3 regions of the Sporosarcina sp. FSL K6-1508 genome follow, and region 3 is predicted to be linked to each of the others. Evidence: riboswitches for the same ligand, from Rfam matches in the RefSeq annotation. Region 3 holds a riboswitch; each other region holds the start of a gene.

Region 1 (11,038 bases), 1.5 Mb from region 3:
CTGCTCGTCCTCTACGACAATCATTTTATTTCTTAATTGATCGATTCGTGAGTCATTTGCCACGTCATCTTCATAATGATCTGCAACAACATCGCCATATAGTAAACCAAGTGCCGTAATGTATTGGATGCAATGGTCACGGTCAGCAGGGTTGTTGAGCGGACCTACTTTATCGATAATCCGAATAGCAGATTCATGTGTCGTGATTGTAATTTTTTCAATATCATCAAGTCGCTCCTTTATCTCCTGATGCAGGATAATGGCACATTCCGCCGCTGTTTGCGCATGGAACTCGGCTGGATACGATACTTTAAACAGTATATTCTCCATCACATAAGAGTCTAAAGAACGTGCCAGTGTTAATTCCTTTTGATTGTATAAAACATCTTGGAATCCCCACTCCGGAGCGGATAGCGCTGTCGGGTAACCCATTTCGCCTGTCATTGCCATCATCGCCAGTCGTACACCCCTACTCGTTGCATCTCCTGCTGCCCACGATTTTCGTGAACCGGTATTAGGTGCATGACGATACGTTCTAAGGCTTGCGCCATCAATCCAGGCATTTGTCAACGCATTATTTATTTCTGTACGTCCCCCGCCAAGCATTTTGGTGACGACCGCAGTTGTAGCAATTTTGACGAAATGAACATGGTCAAGTCCAACACGATTCAAACTATTATCTAATGCCAGTACGCCTTGAATTTCATGTGCTTTAATCATCATTTCCAATACATCACGTACAACAAGTGGTTTTTTTCCTTCCGAGAGACGTAAACGGCTTAGATAATCCGCTGTAGCTAAAATGCCACCTAAATTATCGGACGGATGACCCCACTCAGCAGCTAACCATGTGTCATTATAATCGAGCCATCGTATCATGCAGCCAATATTAAATGCGCCTTGGACCGGGTCCAGTACATACGATGTACCAGGTACACGACTGCCATTTGGAACAATAGTACCCGGTACTACAGGTCCTAGTAATTTCGTACACTCCGGATAGCTTAATGCCAATATTCCACACCCGATTGTATCTATTAACACATTATGTGCTGTCTTATATGCTTCCTCGCTTGTAATTTCTTTATTTAAAACATAGTCCGTAATTTCCTCTATCAGTGTATCCATTGTCATTTGTTCTTTCAATTTCAACATCTAACTCTTCCTTTCCGCTTTCAATTTGTTTAGAATAGTATCAAGTGATGCCTAGTGTATCGCTGTTGTGGTGAACGGCCAGTTACAACTCCCCAGTTGAATGATTGCTGTGTCGTTCGCCTATATAATGAACCCTTGGACGGTATAAACGATTATTTTCATGTTGTTCAATAACATGCGCACACAATCCTACTGTTCTCGAACCAAAAAAGATTGGTGTGTATAATGGGATTGGAATGCCCAGCATCCAATATACCGGTGCCGCGTAATAATCTAGATTTGGATAAAGTCCTTTCTCTCTTTCCATTATGGTTTCTCCCGCCTCACACATTCGGTAAAGGAGATCGTCACCCTTTAGCGCACATAACTCCTTTAAAGCATCCTTCATTACCAAGGCCCTTGGATCCATCTTTTTCATATAGACTCGATGACCAAACCCCATAATTTTCTCTTTATCACGTAAACGCTTTTCTAATATCAATTCAAATGCGTCAACAGAACCAGCCTCTAAAAGCATATTCATGACCGCTTCATTCGCTCCTCCATGTAAATAGCCCTTTAAAGAAGCAACCGCTCCAGTCAATGCACCATATAAATCCGAAAACGTCGAGGCAATTACCCTTGCGGTGAAGGTGGAATTTGGCATTTCGTGCTCGCTATAAAGTAGTAGCGACTGGTCAAAAATAGATTCTTCCAACTCTGTCGGTTTCCTCCCCGTAATCATATAAAGGAAATTAGCACTGTATGGCAATTCTTTCAACGGAAGGATTTGTTCCTCTTCCTGTAAAATGTGAAAGCTGTTCGCAATTATTTCCGGTATTTTTCCAAGTAACTCGTAAGCTCTTTTTTTATTGATAGCTAGAGTGTGCTGATCAATTTCCTTATCATAGCCCGCTAAAGCAGATATCCCAGTTCGCAATGCGTCCATTGGATGTGTCTCTTTAGGCAATGCTTGCAAAATCTTTGTGACACCTTCTGGCACACCATGCTCTTTTTTCAATTTATCTTCCACACCTGTTTTTTCAGTATCAGACGGCAAGGTATTTTCCATTAGCAAGTGGACAATATCAAGATACCCTTTTGTTTTTGAAAGCTCGATTAAATCGTATCCTTTGATAATAATCTGACCCAATTCCGTATCGAGCAGCGAAATGGATGTTTCAGTGGCAATCACGCCTTCAAGTCCTGGTAAAAATGTAAGTGTATTCGTCATACTATTTTCCCCCAATCTGAATGGTTATGACTCTGAGATTTGTAAACGCTTTCACTTCACCAAAAATTATCCTATTTGTATCTGTTCGCAGCGCTTCCCCTTATTTCTGACCATAAAAAAAACAACTTCATAAGAGAAGTTGTTAAAGAGCGCCAGAATCCCAACTAAAAGAAAGCCGCCTGCTAAAAATAGGCATAGCTCATCCGCGCGTCCTTAACACCCCCTATCCTCGTAGGTCAACATGTGTTATAAAAAGAGGCAGGTCTCCTGGCTAATGATCATTGCTATTCGTACCTTCCCACTTTTTTATAAAAAGCAGTGGTTTAAACGAAATCGCTCCCATTTACAGTTGCGGGACAGCGTCGGATTCTCACCGAACTTCCCTTTTAAGCAGACCAATACATCAGTATTAATCCGCACCTATTTTTACACATATTCAATTATCGAAATATCCCCTTGACTATAACACAAACTTTTAAATATTCCAATTCTTTATTCACATCTGATTTCTATTCCTATAGAATAGTATTAAAGACTATAGGAACTATCTATCTAGCGTAAGTTGATTATTCCCAGCGGTGCATCCGGCGTTATCACACAACTTCACAAGGGGGGAAAACAAATGCAACTTGTAATTGAACAACGGCAAGGACTCCATTTAACAATGACACCTGATTTGAGACAAGCCATTGAGATATTGCAGTATTCCACTTATGAGCTATACCAATACTTACAAGAAAAAGAGTTGGAAAACCCTTTAATCGAACTAGAGTCAGATGAGTATAAACAGAAATCTGATACATATTCAACACCTTCAAAATCAACTTTACTTCCTGTAGACTTTCTTGAAAGTAATGAGGGCGGAATGAAAATTGATTTGATGCAACAGGTAACATTCACATTTAAAGATGAACAAGACCGCAAACTCCTTAAATATCTTATTTATAATTTAGATGATAATGGCTATTTATACTTGGATGAGGAGAAAACATATAATTTGCAGGAGATTGAACGAGGTATTCATCTTCTTCAGAAAGTTGGTCCAACAGGAATTGGCGCGAGAAATTTAATAGAATGTCTCCAATTGCAAATTATATATGAGTACCCTGAGGAGATACTTGCAGAATGTTTGATTCTCAACCACTTGGATTTACTGGCAAACCACAAATGGAACGAAATCGCCTTTCGTATGAATCTATCGCTAGTTGAAGTAAAAGAAATTCATGAATTTATTAAAACACTTAACCCGAAACCATGCAGTCATATCTCGGACTTCAAAACAGAGTATTTGACCCCCGACATTGTTGTTGACTTTAAGGATGAAGAGATATCTTATCACTTAAATGATGGATATCTACCAAAAATTCAACTGAATAAAGAATATACGAACTTACTTAAAGAGAAAAGTACCACGTCGAAGTATCTTAACAGCCAATTCAATGACTATCAGCAGCTTCTAAACAGCATTGAACAGCGAAGAACAACAATTTTAAAAATAATGAAAGTGATTATTAAGAGACAAGAACAGTTTTTTAAAGATGGATTTGTCTCCCTGCAACCATTAACGCTAAAAGAAGTCGCAGAAGAGATTGGTATGCATGAGTCGACTATCAGCAGGGCAACGTCGAATAAAGTAATTCAAACACCTAAAGGCACTTTCTATTTTAAAACATTATTCACGTCAAAGTTGGAAACATCGGATGGAAACGCCATATCTCAAACGAAAGTGAAAGCCCTTCTGGAAAAGTTCATTGCCGAAGAAAATAAATCCAAACCACTTTCCGATCAAACGATCGCCAATTACTTCAATAGCACAGAAGGTATTATTATTTCTAGGCGTACGATAAGTAAATACAGAGAAGAACTAAGTATACCGACTTCAAGAATGCGTAAAAAGTAATTGGATAACCTTTCATTTTCTATCATTCAATATCAATTTATATATGTTGAACAAATGAATACGGCGTATGCGCTTTACAAAGGATTTTGGGAGGCCACTGAAAAGACCCCAATACTCGGAGTGAATTGGAATTCCTGCTACTATCGCTTTGTGGATGCCTCCCGCGATAAGCCAGAAAGAAGATCACTTTCAGTCTTATCGCTTCGGCTACCACGAAGTCGCGCCTTCGCTGGGTGTCCATTTGAGAAAGCGCATTTCATTAGCTGTGATGAAATCTGCAACCTGGAGTGCTTCTTTCTTGACTTTAAGCAGTATCAACTAGTAATCACAATATAATCTCGGCATATACATCTCAAAATTACACTTCTCTCGATAATGAACACCCTAGCGCAAGCGCTGCAAAGGGGTCGCCGAAGCCGTAAGACTGGATGCGAAGCGCTAATCCAGGCTTATGGCGGAAGGCATCCCCAAAGCGCCAAGCGATCTACAATCCACACTCCGAATTACAACTCTCTCATTAGTGAGCGCCACAGCAGATTCAATGGGATTCTTTAATTCAACATATATAGCACAAATGGGGAACGAGTATTCAATCCCCATTTATGCATACCAATGAACTAATTGAACCTTATATATCCCCTAAATCGGCCACTTCCCCTGTTACAGCGTCTACACATTCCGCTGCATCCAACAAGCCACAAAGAATATATTTACCCATGATTTCGTCATATACATAAGTCGGATCAAGCGTAATATAGGGGATCATCTTCTCAAACGCTTCTTCATGTGTTACGACCGCTTTTGCGGCAGGAGCAAAGGCATCGAAAATCTCGAACATCGCTCCGTTGTCAAGGTAGTTCAGTACTTTCATTGTTTCGGGGTGCATGAACACGACTACTTTTCGATTGAAAAGCGTTTGGTCTTCGTCATTTAATGTACAGTGTGCTTCGATGAATTTCTCTTGGCGCTTGAGTTTAAATAACTTCCAATTTCCTGATTCGTCGGGATATTCGGCCCTTAAGACATCCCTGGTGTTTTTTTTGCTGCCTTCAATTTGTTTAGCTGACAATGTCAGTTTTTCACTATCGTCGTTTTTACCGAATGCTTCCTCTATGCTTACTTCAGAAACAACTGTGATTTCCTCACGATTAATCTGTTCGTACAGCGGCTTATCCCATACAATTACTTCGTCTACTCTTACTTCTGAACGCTCATGTTCCATAAATGGAATTATTCGGGCTCCCTCCACTGTTACATACACTTCATCCATTGCATAAACGGGCACGAAGCGTTTTTCCGTTTCAGATGGAAACTTCACGAGTTGAAGCTGCTTTTTAACAATTGGCTCAATCTCTTCTAATGTCAACGTGAATTTCGATTTCTCCACAAGCTCCTGGGACGGGATTGTTCCATAGGAATGATAAGAAGTCAGTTTACCTGTATCATCAAATTCGACTTCAAACATACAGCTCGGAGTAATATGGATACCGTCGACATCTGATTTAAATTGAAATCCGTTTGCATTCGCTTCCGTTAACTTAAAATCCTGTTCATAGATCAGTCCAGTCTCTTCTTCAAGCCATGCCGCGACTTCGTCCACGGTTTGATTGGGAAAGTGAGTTTTTGTGGAAAATGTTTCACCTTGCACAAATGATACACTGCTAAAATGTTGCTTTTGAATAGCATACTCAACAATTGCTGTGCCCACAGGATTATAATCCTCATCAATTGGTTCATTTAACTCTTTAGGAAACCATTCCATGTTGAAATTATAAACAGCAATCCCTGTACTATCTCGTTCTTTATAAATGAAGTACCTTTCCAACCGGTATGCGTCCAAACCAAACTTCACTTGCGCTTCATCAGCTATCCTTTGTAAACGTTCGTCCATGCTTCCACCCTTTTCCTATGTATTTATTCAAAAATAAAAGCTGATTGCACGTGGCAGTCAGCTCCGGAGTTACTTTGATAATTTTAAAGTCTCGAATTTCGAAAAAGTATTACCTTGAAGATTTCCCTTCTAGACTCCAACGCCTAGAGTTTCGGGTTATAAGTCGACCCAGATACGAGTTGCTTGGCACTATTTTGATCACTCGAAAAATACTTTATCGACATTATATTTCGCACGTTGTGTATTAATGATATACGTTTCGTAAATTTCGCGTTCCATCGGATCTTCGATTACTAGGACAGAAATTTTGTTTACTTCGTTACGATGATCTTTGATTGGCGATACTGAGTCATCAAAGTGCTTTTTCACGCGCTGGCGCAATTTACGAGCTTTCCCTGCAAATAACAATTCATCTTTATTGTTATAAAATAAGATGATGCCGCCTTTATCACGTGGGATTTCATGCAAATCAATAAACCCATAAACCGGTTTAATTGGCGCAGCGTCTGCAGTTATCTCTTGTTTGCGTTGTACGATTGTTATATCCGGATTCGGTACTGTAATTGTAATCAATTCAACTTCACGTCCTCTTCTATTCTGAACTTGAATCTTACCACAAAATCGCTTAAAAAGCGAAGAATGATATCAAGCGGATTGATCCAAAAACTGCTTTAATTTCCTTACAAATTGCTCTGTCAGTTCACTGTTTTTCAAATTGGACATCATGCCGGAAAGTACAGGTTTTCGATAGTTATTTTTCGAAATTTCCTGTTCAATGACCTCCAGACTGATTAACAGGTCTTCATCCGCTACCCTCTGCTTGACCCGCTTGATTTCTTTTAACAATTCTTCAGCTGTAATCGATCGATCAGCTCCGCACATCCCATTTTTCACTAATAGTTCTGTTGTTAGAAATGGTTTAGATAGACCTTTGACGATGGAATCGATCCGTTCTACGATATAATACGCTAACCCTACATAATCTAAAGAGTCTTCATTAAAGACAATAATTTCAATATAGCCTTTTACGATTCCACCCAAAATGACAACAAGATCTGTCATATGCTCTTTTATGTCTTCTCCATACAAATTCAGTAAAAGGCTTTCTTGGGCTTCATACGTTTTTCTACGCATGTCATTCATTAACCCCAACATTTCGTCATTGATTGGATTTGTTTGCTCTCGCATTTGCATGAGAATAAAATCCGAATAACGAGCAATCTCTTCAAATTGAATAACGAAAAACTGTTCAAATCTTTCCCTCGGTCCAATTTCCATTTGATAAATACTGCCTATCCGCTCAATCAGCTTCGTACTAAAGTACTCAAATATCGAAAATTGAAGGCTTTCCTTCGATTTAAATGAAAGATAAAAAGAACCTTTCGAAATGCCACATGCATCTGTAATTTCTTGTACGGATGTTGCGTCAAATCCGTTTTTCGCAAAAAGTTCAGATGCCTTTTCGATGATCAATATTTTTTTATCCGACAAATCAAAACCTCCACTTAGTAAAAAAGTAATATATAAAACTTAAAATGAAAAATTCTTTTAAACCCACTCCAGCTACCTTTTATAAGATGCCTTCGCTATATCCAAATGTTCAATATATAAGACACAATTGTTTCACTTGACTCATGACTGACCAGTCAGTTAATATGAAAAAGGATCGATTGACTCTTCATATTCAATGATAAAGCATTATGACTAGTTGGTCAAAGTAAAAAATATTGGAGGTACATATGAATTCAATCATTAACTTTGTCATGAAGAACAAATTAGCTGTATGGCTTCTCACTTTAATTATAACAGCCACCGGTATTTATTCCGCAACGAAAATGAATTTGGAAACAATACCTGATATTACAATTCCTATCGTAAGTGTAACGACGATTTACCCGGGTGCTACTCCTGATCAAGTGGTAAATGAAATCTCGGAGCCGCTTGAAAAAGCGGTTAAAAGCTTAAATGGAGTTACATCGGTAAGCTCCTCATCGTACCAGAATGCATCATCTCTGCAAATCGAATATTCATTTGGCACGGATATGAAACAGGCTGAAGAAGATGTAAACGATGCACTAAAAAATATCACCTTGCCAGAAAACGCGATGGATCCGAGCGTTGGTAGAATTAGCATTAATGCTTTTCCAATTCTAGCTCTCAGTGTTTCAGACAGCGATGCGGATCTTGAACAGTTAACGATAAAAGTAGAAGACACACTCGTTCCTGAGCTTGAAGGAATTAATGGCGTTTCAAGTGTTGCAGTATCAGGGCAACAAATTGAAGAAGTCATTCTCACATTCGATAAAGAAAAATTAGCCGCCAACAATTTGGATGAAGCTACAGTGAAACAAATTGTAAAAGGCTCAGATATGACAATGCCACTTGGCTTGTTCCAATTCAATGAAGAAGAACAATCGGTCGTCATCGATGGCAACATCACAACCGTTGAAGATTTAGAAAACATGCTAATCCCTATGATGCCCGCTTCCCCTTCTACTGGAGGCTCTGAAATACCTGCAGGACCACCAACGGGAATGGATGCTGGTGCTTTCAAATTACCTTCAGTCAAGCTGGGGGAAATTGCAACAATTGAGCATGTCGGAAAAGCCGAATCTATTTCAAGAATGAATGGAAAGGAAGCCATTGCTGTTCAAATTGTGAAATCGCAGAATGCCAATACGGTAACTGTTGTCGATGATGTTAAAGAATTGATGTCACAATTCGAAAAAGAAAATGATGGCGTCAAAATTTCTACCACACTCGACCAAGGGGAACCCATTCAACAATCCGTTGATACAATGATTAATAAAGCATTGTTCGGTGCGCTCTTTGCAGTAATTATTATTATGCTGTTCCTTCGTAACTTTAAATCTACAATTATATCCATTGTGTCGATTCCAATGTCACTGCTAATTGCAATCATCTTCTTGCAGCAGATGGATATTACATTGAATATGATGACACTTGGTGCAATGACCGTTGCAATTGCACGCGTTATTGATGACTCCATTGTTGTAGTTGAAAACATATTTAGAAGAATGTCACTTCCAACCGAAAAACTAAAAGGTAAAGAACTCGTACGCGAAGCGACAAAAGAAATGTTTAAACCTATCATGTCGTCTACACTCGTTACGATTGCAGTTTTCCTGCCAATCGGTTTAGTAAGCGGTATGGTTGGCGAGTTATTCCTGCCATTCGCATTGACAATTGTCTTTGCATTGCTCGCTTCACTAGTTGTAGCAATTACAATCGTACCAATGCTGGCACATTCTTTATTCAACAAACAGCTTTACTCAAATACTAGCACCCATAAAGAAAAACCTAGTAAAATGGCCGCTTTTTATAGGAATATATTGAACTGGACGTTAAACCATAAATTGATTACAACTATCCTTTCAATCGCATTACTTGTCGGCAGTTTATTCCTTGCTCCAGTTATCGGTGTGAGTTTCCTTCCAGATGAAGAACAGAAAACGATGTACATCACGTACACACCCGAACCTGGGGATACACTCGACACTGTCAACAGCAATGTTGAATTAGCAGAAGACTATTTATTGGATTTAAAAGATGTTGACGTCGTGCAAGCTTCCGTTGGCGGAGAAAATCCGATGGCTCCTGGGGCTTCAAACGGTGCTCTCATGTTTGTAACATTTGATAACGATACTGCTGAGTTTACAAAAGTGAAAGAAAAAACAATCATTGACCTCCAAAAGCTATCTACAAAAGGCGAATGGAAATCGCAGGACTTTTCAGCAAGTGGTTCAAGCAATGCAGTAAGTTATTACGTTTACGGAAATAACTTGAACGACATAGAGCCTATCGTTGCAGACATTGAAAAAATCATGAGTGACAATAAAGATTTGAAAAATGTTAAAACAAGCTTGGCAACCAATTATAAGGAATATACACTCGTTGCCAATCAAGAGAAGTTAACACAATTTGGCTTGACAGCTGGACAAGTGGGGATGGCTCTCTATCCAAATAACCAGCAAGAAGTATTGACAAAAATCGAAGAAGGCAATAAAACAATCGAAGTTTTGATCAACGAAGAAAAGAAAGAACATAAAACAATCGATGACTTATTAAAAGAAAAAGTACAGTCACCACTTGGAACAGAAATCGCTATATCTGAATTGGTTGACGTACAAGAAGGAACTACGTCAGATACGGTTTCCCGTAAAGATGGAAGATTGTTCGCAAGTGTTTCGGCAGAAATAACGACGAAAGATGTGGCAAAAGCATCGTCAGCTATTCAGACTAAAGTTGACGAACTCAAGGTCCCATCGAATACGGAAATAAGCACTGCAGGGGTAACAGAAGATATCGCAGAAGCGTTTACACAACTCGGACTCGCGATGGTTGCCGCAGTTGCCATTGTCTACTTGATCCTGGTCGTTACGTTTGGTGGCGGACTTGCACCATTGGCAATCTTATTCTCCCTTCCATTCACAGTAATTGGAGCTTTGGTCGGGTTATGGATTGCTGGAGAAACAATCAGCGTTTCGGCAATGATTGGTCTTCTAATGCTTATCGGTATCGTTGTAACAAATGCCATCGTATTAATTGACCGTGTTATTAATAAAGAAAAAGAAGGACTTACAACAAGGGATGCGATTTTGGAAGCTGGCTCTACAAGACTCCGTCCAATCCTTATGACTGCCCTCGCAACAATCGGTGCATTGATACCGTTAGCTATTGGTGCTGAAGGTAGCGGACTTATTTCCAAAGGACTCGGCGTTACGGTTATCGGCGGATTAACGAGCTCAACATTGCTCACGCTTATCTTCGTTCCAATCGTGTATGAGTTCTTAGGGAAATTCCGTAAAAAAGAAAAGAAAAAAGCATAAATAGAAAAATGCCTGTCCACTCACGACGT
Region 2 (11,038 bases), 540 kb from region 3:
GAGTACACTTTTCAATAAAAATCCTATCGCAAATAAAATCGCCGCACTGCTAATTAATGTCCAACCCACGACTACATTTGCTGAAATTTTTTCTTTGAAAAAGTGGGCGATTCCTTTGTCCTTTGCAAGACGTACCTTTGAGAAATACAGGTTCATAGTAGCTCTTGCCAGGAAAGGGATTGCGATGTATAACGCACTATTTCCAGTACCGCGCATCAGAATTTCATTGAACAAAGCAATTTTTACGATGATGAGTAGAACAAGCGCCATCGTTCCGAATGCACCAAGCCGTGGATCCTCTAGAATTTCGAGTCGCCTTTTGCGGTCTTTGTATGAAAAGAACGCATCGCCCGTATCTGCCCAGCCATCCAGGTGCAAACCACCAGTCAGAAAGATACCAGTCAAAACAATGAACACTGCGGTGAGAAGCGTTCCGAAGTTCACCACGTTCAACAAGAGTTCAGACACACCGTACATCGCAAGCCCTATCGCCGCTCCAACGAAAGGAAGCGCCACATACATTGCCGTCACTTCTCTTCGGCCAAGAGGCAATTCCTTTCGAATAGGAATTGCGGTGAAAAATTGCATAGCCAGCAACAATCCATTCATTTCATCTCTCCGGGAGACGCCAAAATTTCTTTTATAAGCAGCCAGTTGAGATTCGCTTTGACATGTTTTGCCCACACATCGTAGACGTCAACTCCTGCTGGCGCTTCCGTAACCGGTCGGTCCATATCTTCCTCTTCAATGCCGTGATCAACTTTATAAGGGATAACGCCTGCAACTGGAATGCCAGTGTACGATTCGATAAATTCAATACCTTCTTGAAATAAAGAAACGTCACCATGGAATTTATTGATAATAATGGCTTTGACACGTTTTCGATGCTCGGGTGGTAAAAGTTGCAACGTGCCAACAATCGAAGCAATAGCGCCGCCGCGATCAATATCCGCTACTAAAACTGCTGACACATCCGCGATTTCTGCCACTCGCATATTAACAATTTCTCTGTCGTTAAGATTCACTTCCGCTGGACTTCCTGCACCTTCGATAATAACCGTTTCGTACGTTTCTGCCAGTTTGACAAGAGATGTTTTAATCGCCTCAATTCCGCGCGTGAAAAACTGTTCACGGTACGCCATTCCTGCTATTGGACCAAACCTCTCACCGAAAAAAAGCACTTCCGATTTCATGTTTGCAACTGGTTTCAGCAAAATAGGATTCATATAAATCGATGGTTTCGTTCTAGCGGCCTGTGCTTGAATGAATTGCGCTCGACTCATTTCTTCACCATTTTCCGTTGTCGCTGAAAAACCAGACATGTTTTGCGATTTGAAGGGGGTTACGCGTACGCCTTCGTCGGATAAAATACGGCACAACGCTGTACAAATCAGTGTTTTCCCAGAATCCGATGCCGTTCCTAACACAATCAGTCCATTCATTGCGTTACCTCCTGCCGTTCATTTTTCCATACGATTGGGATTCCGTAATCCATTTCAATTGCTGTGCTAGCTTTTTTGACAAGTACTTGGTGAATACGGCCAATCCATTTACTGTAGATTTCCGTTTCAGCATATTCAGATGGCAGTTCGTCAAGGACTTCATTCGAAACAATAACAAGATGGGCAGCTAACGATACTAGCGCGTCAATCGTTGTGTACAACTGTGTTTCTTTCAGTTCCATACACCCCGGTTGTTCGATACAGGGTTTTCCTGACTCCCAACCCATGTATAACTCATTTGCCAGCCATGTCGTTAGGCAATCCCACAAGATATAGTCCCCTTGTTGAATGAAGGACAATGCCTCTTCTAACTTGACGGGTTGTTCAAGGGTCGTCCAACTATCGGTGGAACGATCAGATTTGTGACGTTCAATACGTACCTGCATTTCAGAATCCGTCGCGACGCCGGAGGCAATGTAAACAAGCCGCCCTCCATTTTCACGCACTTCATCAACAAGCAGTTTCTCCGCATACGAACTTTTTCCACTCCGAACCCCACCACTGATGAACGTCAATTTCTCCGATGGAGTTGTCTGAATAGTGTCTAATTTGACTTGGTGACTGTCACCCAACCAACCCAACCGCTGACCCGAGTACTGCCCGAACCACTTTTCCAGTTCGTTTCGAAGCACTGCCATGTCTGCAGTGTTTTTCATGCCAATCCGGAGCCATCTGCCATCCATGCCTCGGAAGTTTTGTGAATGGCGGAGGACGATGCCACGCGCGAGCATATCACTGTACAGTTTGTTGGCGTCACGGCCGGCGCCCAGTGTGAATGAGATGAAATTCGTAACAGAATCCGTAACAATGCAGCCATGGTCCGTTAAGAACCGTGTCATCTTTTTGCGTTCACCGTTACTGTGCTGAATTGCCTGTTCTCGATATCGCTCTTCCTGTAAGCACGCTACGCCAATGTGTGCCGCTAAACCGTTAACGTTCCAATGCGGTGCGAGTGCTTTTATCCCCTCAATGATCGATGGATGTGCTGCGATATACCCGAGGCGTATTCCCGGAATGGCGTACATTTTTGTCATGGAACGAATGATGATGACGTGCGGATTATTCGTTATATCTGCAATGAAGGACAGTGATTCATCAACAAAATCGATAAAGGCCTCATCTAAAACAATCTCGCAACCGACTTCAGCACCGTGTTGGATAATAACATTCAAGTCCGCTCGTGCAGGCATTATTCCAGTCGGGTTATTTGGTGTACAAAGATAAAGGACTGCTGCCGAGTTCATTGCATCGAGCAACTCTTCCAGCGGCAATTTAAAACCATCTTTTTCCGACGCAAAAACGCGAACAATTTCCACATCCTTCGCCAAGAGCGTCGCTTCGTATTCTGAAAACGTTGGGTGCACGACAATCGCACACTTTCCGCGGTAGCGCTCTGCCAAAAGTGCCAGCAGTTCTGCCGCCCCGTTCCCCGCGAATAAACTAGCTGGTGAAATACTATGGTAATCGGCCACCGCGGACAAAAACGGCTCCCCTTCCGGATTTGGATAAGTTCTGAGCTTTGACAGCAAACTTGGCCACATCTGAGTAATCGCATCAGGAGGTCCTGCTGGATTAACATTTTCACTAAAATCCAGCAATTGTGTTGGCTGTGCTATCCCCAGTTTGGAATAAACATCGTTTGGGTTTGCGCCATGTTCAGGCAACTTCATAAAAAGCCACTCCAATCACTGTTAGTACAAGCCAGAAAATAAACGCGATGCTATGCATCTGTGTAATGGTTTGTTTAATATGTATGGCGGTTAGCGGGGTGTTACCTGGACCAAGCTCAGGACGTTTCGATACGATTCCACGGTATGTACTTGTTCCGCCCAGCGTAACGCCAAGTTGCCAAGCCGTCGCTGCTTCCAAAAAGCCACTGTTCGGACTTGGATGATTTCTTGCGTCTTTGCTCCAACCAGTGAACCGTTTCCATAAGGAAATTCCGCCTTTATTTGGCGCATATAAAATAATAAGAAAACCTGTTATGCGTGCTGGTATGAAATTCAGGATATCATCCGCACGTGCAGAAAACTTACCGAACTTGTCGTAACGTTCGTCTTTGTAACCAACCATCGAATCAAGTGTATTCACTGCTTTGTACATCCAAAGACCGGGCGCTCCTAGCAGAAAAGCCCAAAATAGTGGCGATGTGATGCCATCTGAAATATTTTCCGACACTGTTTCAACTGTCCCGCGTACAATGCCGCTTTCTTTCAATTTTTCGGTATCACGGCCAACAATCCATGACAGTTTCGTTCGCGCAGCAGGTAAATCTTTTGCAGCGAGCGGTCGATAGACGTCAAGCGCGGCATCGCGTAAACTTTTTTGGGCAAGCCCGATGGCGATGAGAATTCCTTCCACAAGAATCCCAGCATAGATACTGTATTGATAAGCCAGACCGACTAAAGAAAATACAATGATCAACACAATTCCGACTGTGGTGAAGAGGATAAACGCCCCTTTCAACGTTCGGAACCTTCCTTTATTCAAAACCGCGGTCAATTTTGAGATGAACGTTCCGATCCAGCGGACTGGATGAGGCCAGTTCGGTGGATCGCCAATAATCCTATCAATCAGAAAACCAAATGCGATGGCGATAAAATGTGCAGGAATCAAGTTGTCCACCCCTTCGCTTTCTTGTATACACGGATTGCCCGCACCGTACAGTCATAAACCCCGTGGCCAATCAATTTGCCGAGCGGAGTAATAGGTCCAGCATAAGGAAGTATTTCCCCCTGCTGTGTCGCCGCGACAAGCAGGCTGTCCGTCGACGTGCCCGTCGCAATGGTACCGGTTAGTGGATCTAGTATTGATTCCGTTTGCAGCGCTTTCGTTTTCGCTTCTGTTGCCGTTATCATTGCTTGAATAAATGCTTCATCAGGCAATTGACCGTTGACGATAACCCATGTATTGATCGTACCGACACGAGGTTTTTGGTCACGCGTGAGTACTTGCGACACATCGACTGCATTGCCGACCCCCGCCGTTACCGCAATCAATACGGTCCCGAAGTCGCCTGTATATTCTTCAACTTCCGCGTGTTCTGTTGTGACGGCGGTCATCATACCGACCGTGTCTGTCAAATGAAATCCTTGTTGCTCTAGATAGGAAGCCATTTCTGCTTTAACATCGTCGCAATTGTAATCAGCATCAACATGCCGATTGACAAACGACCGATACCAACCAGTTCCTGCGTTATGAACTGCAGAAGATAACGTTTTCAGTGGATAGTGTGTTGTCAGTGCAACATAGTCTGATGACACGGAAAAATCCTCTTTTTTAACTGTGAACGCCTTCTTTTCCTCTTTCGTGTCCGGCAGTAGCGTAATCTGAGGCTTTGGCAATTCAGGATGCGACTGTGATTTGACACACGCACCGTAAACAGATTGGATTGCCTCTTCCCTCACAACATCTTGCGGTACACCTATTTTCGCAATTCGCCCTTTATCCATCAAGAGAAGTCGGTCGCAGTATAAAGAAGCCAAATTGATATCGTGAAACACCGAAATAACTGTGAGTCCTTTGTCAATTGCCTGTTGACGAATCGTATCGAGCAATTGTTGCTGGTGAGCGATATCCAAGTGATTTGTCGGTTCATCGAGCAATAAAATCGGAGCTTCCTGAGCAAGGGCCTGTGCAACGAATACGCGCTGCTGTTCGCCACCTGATAGTAGTTCTATCTGGTTTTCAGCATAGCGCGTGATTGACATACTGTTTATCGCATCAGTGACGGCACGCTCGTCTTCAGCTGACCAAGATGAAAATAGTCCTGATTGGTGCGGATATCGCCCGAGTTCTACCGTTTCACGAACAGAGTGGGAAAATGCATGTGCATGGAGTTGCGGCAAGACGGCTACCTTTTTAGCGAATTCTTTTTGTGAATAGCTGGACGCGTCTTGCCCATCAATTGTAACTGTGCCTGTATCCTTCGGGAGGATGCCTGAAATAATTTTCAATAGCGTGGATTTACCACTGCCATTTGGACCAAGTATGCCGAGCACTTCGCCTTTATTGACATTGAATGTCACTGCCTTCACGATGGGTTCTTTTCCATAACCGCCAGAAATATTTTCGACTTGTAACATATCACATTCCCCCTTTCCTTCGTTGTTTGTAGAAGATGAAAGCGAAGACCGGCGCACCGATAAATGCCGTGATGACGCCTACTGGGAGTTCAGTTGGCGATATGATTGTCCGTGCAATCAAGTCACAAATGATGAGCAATGTCGCACCGTTCATAAACGATAGTGTAAGGAGATGACGATGATCTGATCCCCATAGGAGCCGCGTCATATGCGGAACGACTAGACCGACAAAACCGATCGTACCGGATACTGCGACGGCAGAACCTGTAAGGATGGATCCGCCAATCAAGATGCTGAATTTACGACGCTTCACATTGACACCTAGATGATGTGCCCGTTCTTCTCCAAACAGCATCGCATTTAATTCACGGCGATTTAGCCATAGCATGAATGAACCTACGATAACGAATGGCAAAATCATCGTAATATAATTCCACCCCCGCATCGATACGCTGCCGAGTAGCCAACCAATAATTTGGCGCAACTCTTCCCCTGTGAGCGCTATCATAAGTGACAAGACAGAGCCGAGGAATGAACCGAAAATGATTCCAGTCAAAATAATTGTTTCCATTCTCATCGCGCGGTCAACGAGGCGTGCGAATCCAAGAACCAAGAACATTGTTAATGCGGCGCCGACCATGCTGAATATAGGAAGCGTATAAGTGCCTAGAAATGGAATGGAAATACCAAAAAAGAGCGTCATAACAGCACCGACCGAGGCGCCGGATGACACTCCGAGGGTGTAGGGATCAGCAAGCGGATTTTTCAATAACCCTTGAAAAGCCGCACCGGAAATTGCGAGCGATGCACCGACTAGGCCGGCCAGCACAACACGCGGCATACGAATCTTCCACAATATGTTGGTTGCTGTTGCATCTGCTCCCGCATTCCATAACGTACTGATCGGTATTTTCACAGAACCAATCGACACACCGAGCCATACCGCCACAATCAGTGCAGCGGCGGAAACGATGTAGGCAACGCTAGATTTACTCACCGAAAGCCTCAGGATAAATGGCTTTCGCTATTTCTTCAAGCCCTTCAGCTAGGCGTGGACCTGTACGACTTGTGATATTTTCTTGAACTTGAACAACTGCTTTTTCTTTGATCGCCGTAATCGTATCGAAACCTGGGCGTGCATAAACGTCTGCAACTGCCGTTTCGATATAGTCATACAACACGATAATTACATCGGGATTACGGTTAACGATTTCTTCCGGAGCTATCATAAACCAGTTTTCCTTATCAGCAGCAATATTTTCAGCACCAATCATTTCAAGCATCTGATCCATGAATGTATTTTTACCTGGTGTGTAAATATCTGGTGCTGGTGATGTTTCAACAAAAACTGTCTTTTTGTTTTCGACTGTTGCTGTTTTCGCCAATACTTCTTCTACTTTTGCTTTCATGTCCGTAATGATTTTCTCTGCCTCTACTGTTTTGCCAGTCGCTTGACCGATTGTTTCAATCGTTGTATACGTCTCTTCGAAGTTTGCTGCATTTTTTACAACAAAGACAGGAATTCCTGCGTCACGGATTTGTTGCAGTCCCGCTTCACCCTTTCCAAGTCCCGATTCATGCGCAAAAACGATTTCAGGATTCATCGATACGATTTTTTCGACGTTAAATTCCTGGCCGCCGATTTTCTCTTTTTCCGCTACTTCCGCGGGATAATCATCATAATCGTTTACGCCGACAACTTCATCAGCAAGACCTAGTTCAAATAAAATTTCCGTGTTACTCGGTATCATCGAAACGATTGTTGCCGGTGCCGTTTCTAATGTGATTTCTTTGCCGACTGCGTCCGTGAGTGTCAACGGGAACTCGGCTGTGACCACTTCACTTTTCGGTGTTCCTTCCACTTTCGGCTTGTCTTGTGTTGCAGTTCCACATGCTGCGAGTAGGAATACTGCTAGGATAGCCGTCAACCCTAATTGCCAGATTTTCTTCATGTTGTTTTCCTCCTGTTTAATCCAAATAAAAATCCCCCGTAATTGCTACGGAGGAATAAGCTGAGTAAAAATCTAGACGTATAATGACGCCGATTTTCACCAATCCTATCCTCGTAGGGTACGTGTGATCCATAAAGGCAGGTCTCCTGGCTTGTGTTCATTGCTGATCGCGTCTTCCCGGAACTTTTCCAGTGACAAATTGCGACTAGCTCACACTTACAGTGGCGGGACCGCGCCGACATTGAATCGGCTTCCCTTTTAACCCCGTCTTTAATACGAGGCACCTTTATGTTTGGTATGTATTTTCGTCCAACATTCAGTATACTATAAATTTTCAATGTGTCGATAGCGAGGGAGATTTGTAGATTTAGATATGTTGAATTAAAGAATCCCGTTGAATCTGTTGTGGTGCTTAATAATGAAAGAGTTGTAATTAGGGGATGTGGATTGTAGATCGCTTGGCGCTTTGGGGATGCCTCCCGCCATAAGCCTGGATTAGCGCTTCGCATCCAGTCTTACGGCTTCGGCGACCCCTTTGCCGCGCCTGCGCTAGGGCGTTGATTATCAGGAGAAAAGTGATTTTGAGTTGTATATGCCAAGACTATAAGGTGATTACTAGTTGATACTAATTATATTAAAGAAAGACGCACTCCCGATTGCAGATTTCATCGCAGCTAACGAAATGCTCTTTCTCACATGGACCATCCAGCGCAGGCGCGCCTTCGTGGTAGCCGGAGCGATAAGACTGAAAGTGGTCTTCTTTCTGGCTTATCGCGGGAGGCATCCACAAAGCGTCGAAGCGGTATTAGCAGGATTTCTAATTCACTCCAGGTATTTGGACTTATTCAGCGGCCTTCCAAAAGCCCTTGTAAAGAGCATACGTCGTATTCATTTGTTCAACATATATAGAGTGAATATCTGCATGTGAAAAACGCCCTACTTGCGAGATAACAATCTCTCAAGTAGGGCGTTCAATTTTATTACATCTTTTCTGGTGCAGAAACACCAATAAGTTTCAGCGCATTTGCGATTGTTGTGCGTGTGATTGTAATTAATGCTAGACGTGCTTCGGACAATTCGCGGTTCTCTGGATCCAATACTTTTTCTGCGTTATAGAAGCTGTGGAAGGTTGCAGCAAGTTCTTGGATATAGGTTGCAACGCGGTGTGGAGAACGGAGTCTCGCTGCGTCACTGATTATTTGTGGGAAGTCCCCGATTTTCTTCATTAATTCCAATTCTTTTTCAGCTTGTAATAAAGAAACATTGTCCACAGATGCTGACATTCCGTTCTCTTTAGCTTGGCGCAAGATCGATGAAATCCGTGCATGCGCATATTGCGCGTAGTACACAGGGTTTTCATTCGACTGTGAAATCGCCAGGTCTAGGTCGAAGTCCATTTGTGAATCGCCTGAACGCATTGCGAAGAAGTAGCGAACTGCATCCAAACCGACTTCTTCAACGAGTTCGCGCAAAGTTACAGCTTTCCCTGTACGCTTACTCATCTTGAATTTTTCTCCATCTTTATACAACTGAACCATTTGTGCGACGCTGACTTCGAGTGTGTCGTTGCCGTAGCCAAGTGCTTCAATTGCCGCTTTCATCCGCGGAATATAACCGTGGTGATCCGCACCCCAGATGTTAATAAGTTTATCGAACCCACGGAACAATTTGTCTTCATGGTATGCGATATCCGGTGTCAAATAAGTGTAGGTACCGTCATTTTTAATGAGCACACGATCTTTGTCATCGCCGAATGTTGTTGAACGGAACCATGTAGCGCCGTCTTCTTCAAATACATGGCCGTTCGCACGTAATTTATCAAGAGCGACATCGATCTTACCGTTTTTATATAATGAGGTTTCCGAGAACCAGACGTCAAACGACACTCGGAAATTGGCGAGGTCAGTCTTCAACTTCTCTAATTCATAATCAAGTCCGTATTGACGGAAGAACGTATAACGCTCTTCATCGGGCACATTGACGTATTTATCGCCGAATTCATCCGCAAGTATCTTCCCTAGCGTAATGATATCCTGCCCTTGGTAACCGTCTTCAGGCATTTCTTTATCCAAACCAAGTGCCTGGAAATAGCGTGCTTCAACGGATTGTGCAAGGTTATGCACCTGGTTGCCCGCATCGTTAATATAATATTCACGCGCGACGTCATAGCCTGCAAAATCGAGGACGTTGCTTAAAGAGTCGCCTAGGGAAGCCCCGCGTGCATGTCCAAGATGAAGATCGCCTGTCGGATTGGCAGAAACGAATTCAACTTGGATTTTTTGGTTATTGCCGGAATTTGAACGGCCGTAGTTCTCACCTTGCTCAAGTACTGTCTTGACGATGTCACCTAAATAATCGGTTTTTAATTTGATATTGATAAAACCAGGGCCTGCGATCTCAATTGAGTCAATCGAAGTGCCATCCGTATTTAACTTTTCAAGAATCGCTTCCGCAATTGCGCGTGGCGGCTTTTTCGCTGCCTTTGTTAATTGCATAGCGATATTCGTTGCATAATCGCCATTGTCTTTGTTATTAGGCGTTTCAAGCATAATGTCCGGGATAACCGTCTCATCTGCCAACCCCGCATCAAGTACCGCTTGACGGAGTGCTAATTTCACTTCATGTTGAATTTGTTCTACCGCGTTCATATCGTTCCCTCCGTGTATGTAATAGTCAGGTTGTATGTTCCTAGAAGTGATTCTTCTGTATGCAAATCATAAATCACATTGAATCGGCCGCCTGAACGATCCTCATTCTCTGTAAAATCGAGTTTTTCCGTTTTGACAACTAAGTCAAACGTCGCTGGTCCACTGCCATATGTTCCTGGTCTTTCACCGGCTTTAACAAACGGCAACCGCATCGTAACAGCACCACGGCGCATAATCAGTGCATTTGCAGAATCCAATTTCACGATTGTTTGGACTGAATTCCCACTTTGTTGTTCTTCATATTTCAAATAAGATTTGCCGGCTTTTTCAATCAGCAAACCTTTTGCATTCACTTCATGCTTCTCCTCGTCTAGACCGGGATGACGGATTGACGAATGAAGCTTAATCTTTACATATCGCTCTTTTTCCCGCGATTCCATACACTCACTGTCCTTTTCATGAAAACATCTTCTTATTATATCCTTTTTACGGTATACATTTCAATCTATCCGAGCAATGCATGTTTTTACGTCGGTTCCGTTTAATCTGATTCCAAGCGTCGCATACTAGATGCAATGACACGGACGGGACGGGATCGTATGCGACGGACAGTGTATGTGAAAAAGAAAAAAAGACGCACGACGTTACGGCGTTTGCTGCTATTAATAGTCACCATGATGATGGCGGCGCTGACCGTCTTCCTATCACTTAGGCTCTATGCACAAATTACAGGTGCACCTTCTTTAAGTGTGCCCAAAGCTTCCGTCTTTCTCGATAAAAACGGCAAGCAAATTGGCGACCGTTTTTCTGTGGAAAGGCGGTACTGGGTCAGCCTTGATGAAATGTCCCCG
Region 3 (11,038 bases):
CACTTTCGACTTAAGGGTAGGCATCATGTCAAAGGTCGCTTTTTCTTTTAGTGCTCCAACACCGTCCCCAATGCATGCTTGTGTTAATCCAGTAACTGCAAACAGTTCACCGGCATGAACATGGTCAATTGCTTTAAATTTATTGCCATTATAGACGCGTATTTGTGTGACTTTCTCTGTGTAATCTCCATAGTTTATTTCGTCTCTGACACGTAGCGTGCCGCTTAATGATTTAAGGAAGGTGACCCTGTTTCCGCTGTCATCATGGCGGATTTTATAGACCTGGGCGGCGAACTCGTTGTCATCGTCGTAAGAAGCTGCTGTTAATAAATCGAGTTTCTCGAAAAACGCCATGACGCCAATGTCCTTTAGTGCAGAACCACTGGACAGAGCGAAGGTTTTATTGTCGCTAATCATTTTCTTTAATGTTTCAAGCCATAGATCCTTGTCATACCCTGATTCCATATAGGTTTCAAGCAGTGCTTCATCACGTTCTGCGATAAATTCAATGAGTTCCTCTTGCATAATTCCTTCTTTGAAAGAGGATGTAAGATCACAGACGTTTTCCGATAGATTGGTGCGAATTTCATGGAGTACACTTGCGATGTCTGTTCCTTCACGATCGGTTTTATTGATGAAGAAGAAAGTAGGAACCTGATGTTTGCGAAGCAGTTGCCAGACGGTTTCCGTATGGCCTTCCACGCCGTCGCTTGCGCTAATAATGATGATGGCATAGTCCATCACTTGAATGGCCCGCTCCATTTCAGGGGAAAAATCGACGTGTCCAGGTGTGTCGATAATGTAGTAGGTGGAGCCATTATAGGAAATGGATGCTTGGTCTGCAAAAACTGTAATGCCTCTTTCCTTTTCAATTGTATGGCTGTCGAGAAAGGCGTCTTGATGGTCAACGCGCCCTCTTTGTTTAATGCTTTTTGTGTGATAAAGCAGTTGTTCAGAGAAAGTTGTTTTTCCTGCATCTACGTGTGCAAGTATGCCAATTGTTTTATACATGATGTCGCCCCTGTCTGTTTTTGGCTAATACCTTTAGTATAGCAAATCTGAATTGGGCGAATGACCTTAAATAGGTGGTATACTGTAAAGACAAATTTAGTACGGGGGAGGAATCAGATTTTGAAATATTCAAGAACGAAAATGGAGCAGCTTGTAAAGAATGATAAGGAGCTAGCGAAACGTCTGAAACAGATAATGGCTGAGCTTGACTTAGAGAAGAGTTTCGCGTTGAAAGCATTGTATCATGCGGATGTAAAAGATGGCGGGACACATCAGAGGAATTATCAGGAGCTGTAAATACGTTAAAAGCGTGGAAAGTCTATTATGACTGTCACGCTTTTTTTGATGCCTTTTTTACCTGATCATTTCCGGTTCGCTTTCGGCGAACTGTTCATGACATCTTTACCGAGAGGCAAGTGTGTGGCTAGGAATTGCAGTTCATTGCTCCTAGTTAATCCTGTTGCGAATAGTTGCCTGTCGCATCCCTACACATCAAGACATCTCGGTAATCATATAGAGGTCGTTCAATCCAAGCAATCCCAAAGTAATTGTACAAGAAGTGCCTATATATGTTGAATTAAAGAATCCTATTGAATCTGCTGCGGTGCTCAATAAGAAGAGAGTTGTAATTCGGGATGTGGATTGTAGAACGTTTGGCGCTTTGGGGATGCCTTTCGCTAGGTTGTTCATTATCGAGAGAACTGTCATTTTGAGATGTATATGGTGAGATTGTAAGGTGATTACTATTTGATACTATATAAATTGAAATAAAGAATTCCATTGAACCGCTACGACGCTAGGGGATGCCTCCTGCCATAAGCCAGATGAGGTTTTCTTTAACCTATCTGGAATAACTTCTTGACATTAACTGTATAATTTCTGCAAAGAACGCAGAGATTATACAAACCGAACTCTTCGTTGTTCGGTTGGCTACCCCTGTTAAGGCGCCTTCGCTCAGTATATATACCGGATTCAACATATATAATTATAGTCAAGAAATCCGCAATCTAGGTTGCGGATTTCTTCACAGCTAATAAAATGCGCTTTCTCACACAGACCATCCAGCGAAGGCGCGTCTTCGTGGTAGCCGGAGCGATAAGACTGAAAGGGATCTTCTTTCTGGCTTATCGCGGGAGGCATCCACAAAGCGTCGAAGCGGTATTAGCAGAATTTCTAATTCATTCCTCATGTATTGGAACAATCGTTGATCACATTCAATCTATTTATGGCACTCCAGGTTACAGGTCTCATCCACAAAAACGAAATGCAATTTCTCAACATAGACCACCCAGCGAAGGCGCGACTTCGTGGTAGCCGGAGCGATAAGACTGAAAGTGCTCTCCTTTCCGGCTTATCGCGGGAGGCATCCACAAAGCGTCGAAGCGGTATTAGCAGGAATTCTAATTTGCTCTAAGTACTAAGGCTTTTTCAGTGGCCTCCCAAAATCCCTTGTAAAGCGTATACGCTGTATTCATTTGTTCAACATATATAGTGTTGGATTCAGTTAGTTACTGGTTGTTTTTTTAGCTTAATCTTCTGGTGAACCGATTACTTCGTGTTTGATTTCATCGAATGCTTTTTGGAGGTTACATGAATAAAGTTTTTTTACCTCTTCGTTTATAGTCGTTATTTTTCCAATCTGATCTTCGTAATAAGAATAGGTTGAAGACAGTGATTGTGATTCGCTTATGATGAGGTTTGTCATTAAGACATGTTTGAATGCGTCCAGGTAATATTCTTTTGTTCCAAGTTCCATTGGCTAAAATCCCTTTCTATTATGGAAATAAAAAAAGCATCTTCCTCGTTACTCGTAAGGAAGATGCTAGTATGCGTAAATTTGTATGGTCGCTTGTTGCCGTAACGAATAATTCATAACCAGAAGAACACTATTGAAAGCATAGCGAAAGAAGAGGAATGGATTCCTCCTGTGTTTCTTTCCGATTACGTTTTCTCGTACGGCGGCTTTTACAAGTAATTGCTCGATCATAGCCGCACTTAACACCTCCTATCCGCGTAGGGTATTGGTGTGTACTGAAATAGGCAGGTCTCCTGGCTCATGATCATCGCGTTCTTTTCCCTTCCCATTACGAATTAGTAACAGTGGAATTAAAAAGATTGCTCCCATTTACAGTTGCGGGACAGCGTCGGTTTTTCACCGAACTTCCCATTTAAGCTTTCATACAAACGTAAAAAAGCACCTAATTTCTACACGTTATTCAGTTGTGCTTTTACTATAACATACATATCGTCCGACTTAACGCGATTGCTAAACAAGGGACATATTATTGGCCCTTTACCGCAAATTTGGACAAGAAAAGTTCTATCTACCTTACTATACTCAACTTAAGGGGGATAGAAAATGAACAGATTAAAAACAACAGATCCATATCGAGTTTACATTTTTACATGCTTCTTATCGCAATTGTTTTTCACATTTATATTTACGGTGAACCTGTTGTATCATGTGCAAACTGTAAAGCTTGATCCGCTACAACTCGTGTTAATAGGGACTGTTTTGGAGCTATCCGTTTTTCTTTTTGAGATTCCAACTGGAGTTGTTTCGGATTTGAAAAGCCGGAAGTTATCTATAATAATTGGGTATATTTTAATAGGAATCGGTTTTTTAATTGAAGGGGTATTTCCCTATTTTGTAACGGTGCTAGTGGCTCAAATCGCATGGGGGATTGGCTATACCTTTACTAGTGGCTCTCAGCAAGCCTGGATTGCGGATGAAATAGGGGAGGAACGTGCTTCGCAGGCATTTATAAAAGGAGCAAAGGCTGGAAACCTCGGCCAAGTCATAGCAATTCCGCTAAGTATTGCTATGGGCTTTTTCATGATTAACTTGCCAATCATTATCGGTGGGCTATGCATGGTTGGATTGGCCGTCTATTTAATGATTTTCATGAAAGAAGAAAACTTTAAACCATTAGATAAAGAAGAAAGAATATCTACATGGGAGAGTATGAAGGGAAATATGGGCAAAATTGTTTTCCATTCTAAAGCTAGTTTCATCATGCGAATGCTATTCCTTATCGCTTTAGTCGTTGGATTTTATAGCGAAGGTTTTGACCGTTTATGGATCTCACATTTTTTTGAAGGCTCAAATATATCAACGTTAACGGATGAAAAATTAGTCGTGATAATGGGGGGCATTCAATTTATTGTCGTGCTCGTTTCCTTTGCAGCACTCCACTTTTTGAATCGAAGTGCAATCCACCAGAATTTAAGACGCATCTACGTTGTTCTTTTTGTAGCAAGTTTTCTAATCGTCATTTCATTAATTGGTTTTGCGTACTCAACTTACGTGATCAGCTTGCTAATCTTTTATGTGATTATCCAAGTAACAAGGCAAGTCATGTATCCATTAGAAGACATTTGGCTTAATAAAATTATTCCTGATTCCTCTACACGGGCAACGTTCTTTTCGGTAAAAGGCCAAGTGGATGCCATTGGTCAAATTGGAGGAGGTCCGATAATTGGAGTTGTAGCGTCAACCTTTACAATAAAAATCGCACTCATTGTTAGTGCAATTTTATTAACTCCAGTATTGTTTCTATATAAAATAATTTTGAATAAATCTAGAGGGTGAATTGTTCACCCCTTTTGTCTTACTTTTATCGGTAGGTAGATTTCCATATAGATTTTTTCGTACTCCCAGTCATGACAGCGTTCGTCATAATATTCAAAGTCAAAGCCTGTTTCATCGACTTCATAAAAAGATTGAGGTAACCAGTCTTCCAAAATATAGTGCCAAGTTCCTTTGATGGAAGAGACAAACTGCTCTACTTTAACGAGTGGAGTCCTAAAAACCGCATAAGTTGCATCTGTTATTTGCAACTTTGTCAGTCCGACGGGCAGTTGAACATCTTGATCGTAATTTACTGCGAATAAATAAGTAAATCTGTCTTCTATTTCTGTACTGCTTAAATTTATACAATACTCACCATGTTTTTTGGGAGATAATGCTTCGTACAGCATTCGTTCGATGGATTCATCTGGGGAAATTCTTTGGTCCCAAAAGGCAGGGGCGTCTCTTGTATAACAGATGTTTTCAATAGCACTTTCAAATGTTTTACCTGCAATTGTAAAGGCTTGCTTCTGAACAATTTTAGGTTGCATAACAATGCCGCCTACCTTTTTTTGATCGAGACTCAATAGATCAATTTTCTGAGGTAAGGATAGTGGGCAGTGGAGTCTGTATAGGCTTGGAGGGCTACCAAAACATTTCTTGAAGGCTCTTGTAAAACCGGAATGCGTTTCAAATCCATATTCCAAAGCGATTTGAATAATCTTTCCACCCTTTACTAATTCATATAACGCGTATTGTAGCTTTCTTTTTAAGACATAATCCATAATCGTATAACCAATATGTTTATCAAAAATCCTATAAAAGTGATAAGGAGAATAGCCAACCATTTTCGCTAGGTCCTCAGCTTTAATGTCATCTTTAATATGATTCTCCACATAATCGATAACTTGTTGCAGTAAAATTAACTGTTGGATATGAACCGCCCGCCTCTTAAATTTATAAAAGATATATGACCATCAAGATTCAACCGTGAATGAAGTGACAGAAAAACAACTCAAAACAACTCTATCATGAACACAATATCGAAAGCATAAGTATTTTTAAAAGTTTTACAACTATGTATGTTGAATTAAAGAATCCCATTAGAATCTGCTGTGGTGCTCACTAATGAGAGAGTTGTAATTCGGGGTGAGGATTGTAGATCGCTTGGCGCTTTGGGGATGCCTTCCGCGACCCCTTTGCCGCGCCTGCGCTAGGGTGTTTATTATTGAGAGAAATGTGATTTCGAGATATATATGTCGAGATTATAAGTGATCACTAGTTGATACTACTTATAGTCAAGAAAGACGCACTCCAGGTTGCAGATTTCATCACAGCTAATGAAATGCGCTTTCTCAAATAGACCATCCAGCGCAGGCGCGTCTTCGTGGTAGCTGGGGCGATAAGACTGAAAGGGATCTTCTTTCTGGCTTATCGCGGGAGGCATCCACAAAGCGTCGAAGCGGTATTGGTAGGAGTTCTAATCTTGATACTTTTTCAGCGGCCTCCCAAAAGCCCTTGTAAAACGCATACGTCGTATTCATTTGTTCAACATATGTCGTCAAACTAGGAGGATTCGAGCATGAAAAATCTTTCAACTATAATCCAGGATTTGATAGAAAACACGACAGGTACGTGGGGAATCGTTCTAGAGGATTTGGATTTACATGACAAGTGGATTTGGAATGGCAATGAAGTGTTTTATGCGGCTAGTGTGATTAAGGTGCCAATTATGGCGGCCGTTTTCTCCGCTATTCAAAGAGAATCTATGAAATTGAGTGATCAGATTTTATTGGAAAAAGAAGATTTTGTCGGCGGTTCGGGTGTACTTCAACATTTGACACCGGGAACCTCTTTGACCTTATATGACCTCATCACTTTGATGATTATACAAAGTGATAATACAGCAACGAATATTCTTATTGATCTCATCGGGGTTGAAGACATTCAACAAACGATGAGAGAGGCTGGCATGGAAAAGAGTACATTTTATAATAAACTGATGACACAATCCATTATAACGAAAGGCATCAATCAGGTTACGGCTCTAGATATGGCCAAACTGTTAAAAGAAATTGTGACAGGAAGAATGGTATCGGCCTATGCGGGGGTGCAAATGATTGAGATTATGAAAAAACAGCAAATTAGAGACTGTCTGCCAGAAAAACTACCTTCTCCATATTCAGCTCTTATGAATGGGGAAGTTAGATGGGATTTGGCTAACAAAACCGGATGGATACCGAGTGTTCGCCATGATGTAGGAATCTTTTACGTAGGCCAACGAAAATTGATTGCCTCTGTTTTATCAAAAGAAGTAGATGATTTACAGTCAAAACAGATACTGGCGGATATAGGGTTGGAGATCTATAACTATTTAATAACAAACGAAAAATAGGATAAATAATGTAGCAGAATTTTAAATTCAAATAAAGGGGAAATAAGCAGTTTCCTCGAAATGAAGTGTTAGAAAGGTATTTGTATGAACGGTATTTCACTAAATACTTTACATAAAAATGAGGTGTCTAAATGAGTGATTTTACGATAGGAACCATTGTAGAATGTATGGCGTCCAATGAAGACTTGAATATGAGGGATATTCAACGAGTTCAGACGGAGCATCGTCTTAAGCTTGTAGAGTTCTGGGGAATCAAAGAAGGAAGCCGCGTGTTAGAAATTGGTTGTGGGCAAGGTGATACGACGGCTGCCTTAGCGTATGCTGTTGGGAAAGAAGGGTTCGTCCATGGTATAGATATTGCGTCTTCCGATTACGGGGCCCCCTTAACACTTGGGGATTCCGCACATTACTTACAGAGATCAACGTTAGGGAAACAGCTAAAGATGGAGTTCGACATAGACATTTTATCGGCAGAAATTGATTTCCCGAAAAATAGTTTTGACTATATTGTTTTCTCGCATTGCTCCTGGTATTTAAAATCATTTGAGGAATTGGAAGCAATGCTAACAAAGATTAAAAAATGGGGTAAGAGCTTATGTTTTGCCGAATGGGACTCAAGAATTGAAATGATTGAACAATATCCACATTTCTTAGCTGTGCTCATTCAATCCCAATATGAGTGTTTCAAAGAAAGCAGTCTCTCGAATGTGCGTACATTATTTACGCCAACAGATGTTAGGCGTATTGCGGAAAGGGCGGATTGGACGATTACTAATGAACAATCAATCCATTCGCCTCAGTTGCAAGATGCTGAATGGGAAATTGCCATGACGGTTGCTGATTACAAAGAGGAGATTAAGTACCTTATTAATTTGCCTGATAAACTAAAATTGCTTATTCAATCCGAAGTGATTTTATTAGAAGAGGCGCAAAAGAATCATGCAATTAAACCGTTGTCCACATATGTATTTATTGCAGAGTAATAGGGTTGCTGCAATTGTAAAATTTTGATTTTTCCTTATTTTTCAATGTCCCTTATTGTACACTGTACGTATGGAGTGAAGGGGGAATGAAAGTGTGAAAAGGTATAGTAAAGAGGAGAACAGCTGGATTTTCTATGATTGGGCGAACTCTGCGTATTCGATTATTATTACGACTGCGGTGTTTCCGCTGTACTATAAGGCGGTTGCGACGGATGCCGGTGTGAGTATGTCGAATTCGACTGCGTATTTGGGGTATACGGTTGCCATTGCGACGTTCATACTGGCGCTGATTGGCCCTCTTTTAGGAACGATTGCGGACTATGAAGGATTAAAGAAAAAGTTCTTTCTATTCTTTTTCCTGATGGGGACAGCCGCTACAGTTTCTCTGGCATTCGTACCGAGTGGCAACTGGTTATGGTTATTGATTATTTACACGATTACCGCCGTAGGTTTTCACGGGGCTAATATATTTTACGATGCATTTTTAGTTGACGTCACGCCGGAAGAGCGGATGAATAAGATATCTGCACGGGGCTTTGGGTTAGGGTATATCGGGAGCACGATTCCATTCATTATTAGTATTGCGATCATTCTTTTGGCTGATAACGAAATTATCCCTCTTGCAACATCAACTGCCAGCAGGATAGCCTTTGTTATTACAGCGACTTGGTGGTTCGTGTTCACAATTCCAATGCTCAAAAATGTACATCAAATTCATGGTATTAAGCGTGAACCGAATTTGCTGACTAGTGGTTTTAGGCGTCTAGGCGGTACATTTAAAGAGATTCGGAAATACCGGACAGTATTTTTATTTCTGTTGGCTTATTTCTTCTATATAGATGGAGTTGGAACGATCATTTCAATGTCCACAGCGTACGGGACTGATTTAGGGATTAGCGCAACGAATCTTCTAATTATCTTGTTTGTCACGCAGGTTGTGGCGGCGCCTTTCGCAATTCTTTACGGTAAATTGGCCCAGAAGTTCACAGGAAAAAAGATGCTATACGTGGGGATCTGTGTTTATATCATTGTTTGCATTTATGCGTTCTTCATGAAATCGACAATGGATTTCTGGGTATTAGCAATGCTTGTTGCCACGTCACAAGGCGGTATTCAGGCACTTAGCCGTTCATATTTTGCGAGGCTTGTGCCGAAAGAAAAGTCCAATGAATTTTTTGGCTTCTATAACATTTTCGGCAAATTTGCATCGGTTATGGGGCCATTGCTTGTAGGGGTGACCGCCCAGCTAACAGGAAGTTCTGCGTATGGGGTCTTCAGCCTTATTATCCTGTTTATTATCGGAATCATTATTCTCTCGCGGGTACCTGAACCGGATACGAAAGTTATTTAAAGAAATTATAGAGCGAGGCGCATATGCTGTAATATGTCCTCGCTTTTTTAGATAATAGACAGATAGAGAGTCAAATGAATTGTGAAGGCAGGCCGCGTTATGTCAAAAGTTAGTTAAATAATTGTGGGGAGATGTGTGAAAATTAGAATTAGCGATTTTATTAAGCAGATAAAAACGACAAAAGATACAGTTCGGCATTATGAAGAACTTGATCTAATGCGGCCGGTTTGGATAAATGGAACAAGGGATTACACGGATAAAGATCAGAATGACTTTTATGCTATAAAAGAAATGCAGTCGATGGGATTGTCGTTAAAAGATATTCAGGCCATCTTTGAAATTAAAAGAAATGACGGCTGCGGTTCTGAACAATTAATAGAGGGCGTTTTAAATAGTTTGAATTGCGAGCTGAAACTTATATCCGAAGCGGAGGAAGAGCTTAACAAGAAAAGGCTCTTGATTCAAGGATTGGTGAAGGATCTAGAGGAGTTAGGCTGAATTTTAAAATGTAAGAAAAAAGAAGAGGAAATCTCCTCTTCTTCAGTTTCTCTTTTCAATTTTATCGACCTGCAAAATTCGAAAGCCTTCTTTTTCAAGTTTTTCTTTCAACTTATCGATTTCAGCATCAGTCTTACCACCCTCAAGAGTGAGAACTACTCTTCGAGCAAGGACAGAGCCGTTATCCAACGTGAACATTCCTTCGATATGTTCGCCACGTAACGTTTTCGTCAACTTTTCAATCATACCTTTAGCTTCAGTTGAAGATATTGTAAGATTGATACCCCCCGTTTTTAATCCGAAGGCATCTCCTAGTACACTTTCAACTTTGTTATGCGTTAAAATCCCGACAAGTTTGCCATGCTCGACAACACTTAAAAAAGGCAAGGCCTTAATTTGGATGAGTGCAGTTAAAAAAGAAGAACGCTCTGTTATAAATATATCCTGATGCATCAGCAGATGATCAATTCGCTCGCTTTTCTCACCATTTTCTTCATAAAGATATTCAATCAAGTGGACTTTATAAATCATACCTTTATAGTTGTCTTCACTGTCTACAACCGGAATACATCTGTACCCGCTCGCATTGATGGCATCCAGTGCTTCACCTACAGTTTGATTGCTATTTACAGTAGCGACTCCTAGTCTCTCCATTAGCAGGTCTCTTACATGCATAATTATTCCTCCTCATTCAATAAGTGTCTGTATTATCACAATTTTTAATCTATGATACTATTAGTATAATCAAAACTTGGAAAGCAGTACAACTAATTATACAACAATATTTCTAAGTTAATGATGCGTATTGCCTCTAAAATGGTTTCTACTTTTATTTTTAAATTAATTAATTATCACTAGTGTTGCATAAAAAAATGATTTAAAATTCTTACTATTTATTTTTACGGCGTTGAGCCAAAAAGATATACACTCCAATAAAGGTGGTCCGTCCATTTGGTTTTTATTTACAATTAGACATTTGCGGCAACGACAGTTTAGTTGTTACGGGACTGCTGTCCCTTTGATTTTACGAATCCAAATATGTGCAGGTTTCCAAAGAGAAGCCTTTAAATAGCGACTAATTTTCAAGATTTTATGTTTACTCCGTGTCTTTATTTGCACCAACACATTCAAGCAATATACGATGAGTGCGATATATACCTGATTATGAATGGCCCATTCGCTTTGACCATAGAACTTTTTGATGTTCAAATGTTGTTTGATCCATTTAA

What was found. A riboswitch is a leader RNA that binds a small molecule or an ion and turns the genes downstream of it on or off. The one in region 3 is predicted to bind cobalamin.
Region 1: linked by a shared signal. The riboswitch ahead of mmgD (citrate synthase) and the one ahead of MKZ11_RS04140 (hypothetical protein) in region 3 are both predicted to bind cobalamin.
Region 2: linked by a shared signal. The riboswitch ahead of MKZ11_RS01490 (ABC transporter substrate-binding protein) and the one ahead of MKZ11_RS04140 (hypothetical protein) in region 3 are both predicted to bind cobalamin.

What each region holds. Positions count from the first base shown of each region.
Region 1 covers NZ_JBBOXF010000001.1:2,365,001-2,376,038, reverse strand. Annotated here, with positions in the region: gene MKZ11_RS11900 (bifunctional 2-methylcitrate dehydratase/aconitate hydratase) at 1-1,155, opposite strand, end outside; gene mmgD (citrate synthase) at 1,238-2,368, opposite strand; cobalamin riboswitch at 2,609-2,807, opposite strand; gene rpoN (RNA polymerase factor sigma-54) at 2,991-4,268, shown strand; gene MKZ11_RS11885 (hypothetical protein) at 4,897-6,159, opposite strand; gene MKZ11_RS11880 (nucleotide excision repair endonuclease) at 6,358-6,732, opposite strand; gene MKZ11_RS11875 (TetR/AcrR family transcriptional regulator) at 6,805-7,650, opposite strand; gene MKZ11_RS11870 (efflux RND transporter permease subunit) at 7,899-11,009, shown strand.
Region 2 covers NZ_JBBOXF010000001.1:355,389-366,426, forward strand. Annotated here, with positions in the region: gene cobS (adenosylcobinamide-GDP ribazoletransferase) at 1-609, opposite strand, end outside; gene MKZ11_RS01465 (cobyric acid synthase) at 606-1,442, opposite strand; gene MKZ11_RS01470 (bifunctional adenosylcobinamide kinase/adenosylcobinamide-phosphate guanylyltransferase) at 1,439-3,172, opposite strand; gene cbiB (adenosylcobinamide-phosphate synthase CbiB) at 3,159-4,115, opposite strand; gene MKZ11_RS01480 (adenosylcobinamide amidohydrolase) at 4,115-5,587, opposite strand; gene MKZ11_RS01485 (FecCD family ABC transporter permease) at 5,589-6,584, opposite strand; gene MKZ11_RS01490 (ABC transporter substrate-binding protein) at 6,577-7,539, opposite strand; cobalamin riboswitch at 7,659-7,842, opposite strand; gene argS (arginine--tRNA ligase) at 8,520-10,187, opposite strand; gene MKZ11_RS01500 (DUF1934 domain-containing protein) at 10,184-10,627, opposite strand; gene MKZ11_RS01505 (transglycosylase domain-containing protein) at 10,787-11,038, shown strand, end outside.
Region 3 covers NZ_JBBOXF010000001.1:891,726-902,763, forward strand. Annotated here, with positions in the region: gene MKZ11_RS04130 (translation factor GTPase family protein) at 1-1,011, opposite strand, end outside; gene MKZ11_RS04135 (hypothetical protein) at 1,132-1,308, shown strand; gene MKZ11_RS04140 (hypothetical protein) at 2,540-2,767, opposite strand; cobalamin riboswitch at 3,034-3,228, opposite strand; gene MKZ11_RS04145 (MFS transporter) at 3,371-4,603, shown strand; gene MKZ11_RS04150 (AraC family transcriptional regulator) at 4,609-5,478, opposite strand; gene MKZ11_RS04155 (serine hydrolase) at 6,165-6,977, shown strand; gene MKZ11_RS04160 (class I SAM-dependent methyltransferase) at 7,109-7,960, shown strand; gene MKZ11_RS04165 (MFS transporter) at 8,055-9,311, shown strand; gene MKZ11_RS04170 (helix-turn-helix domain-containing protein) at 9,447-9,809, shown strand; gene MKZ11_RS04175 (CBS domain-containing protein) at 9,852-10,484, opposite strand; gene MKZ11_RS04180 (IS4 family transposase) at 10,809-11,038, opposite strand, start outside.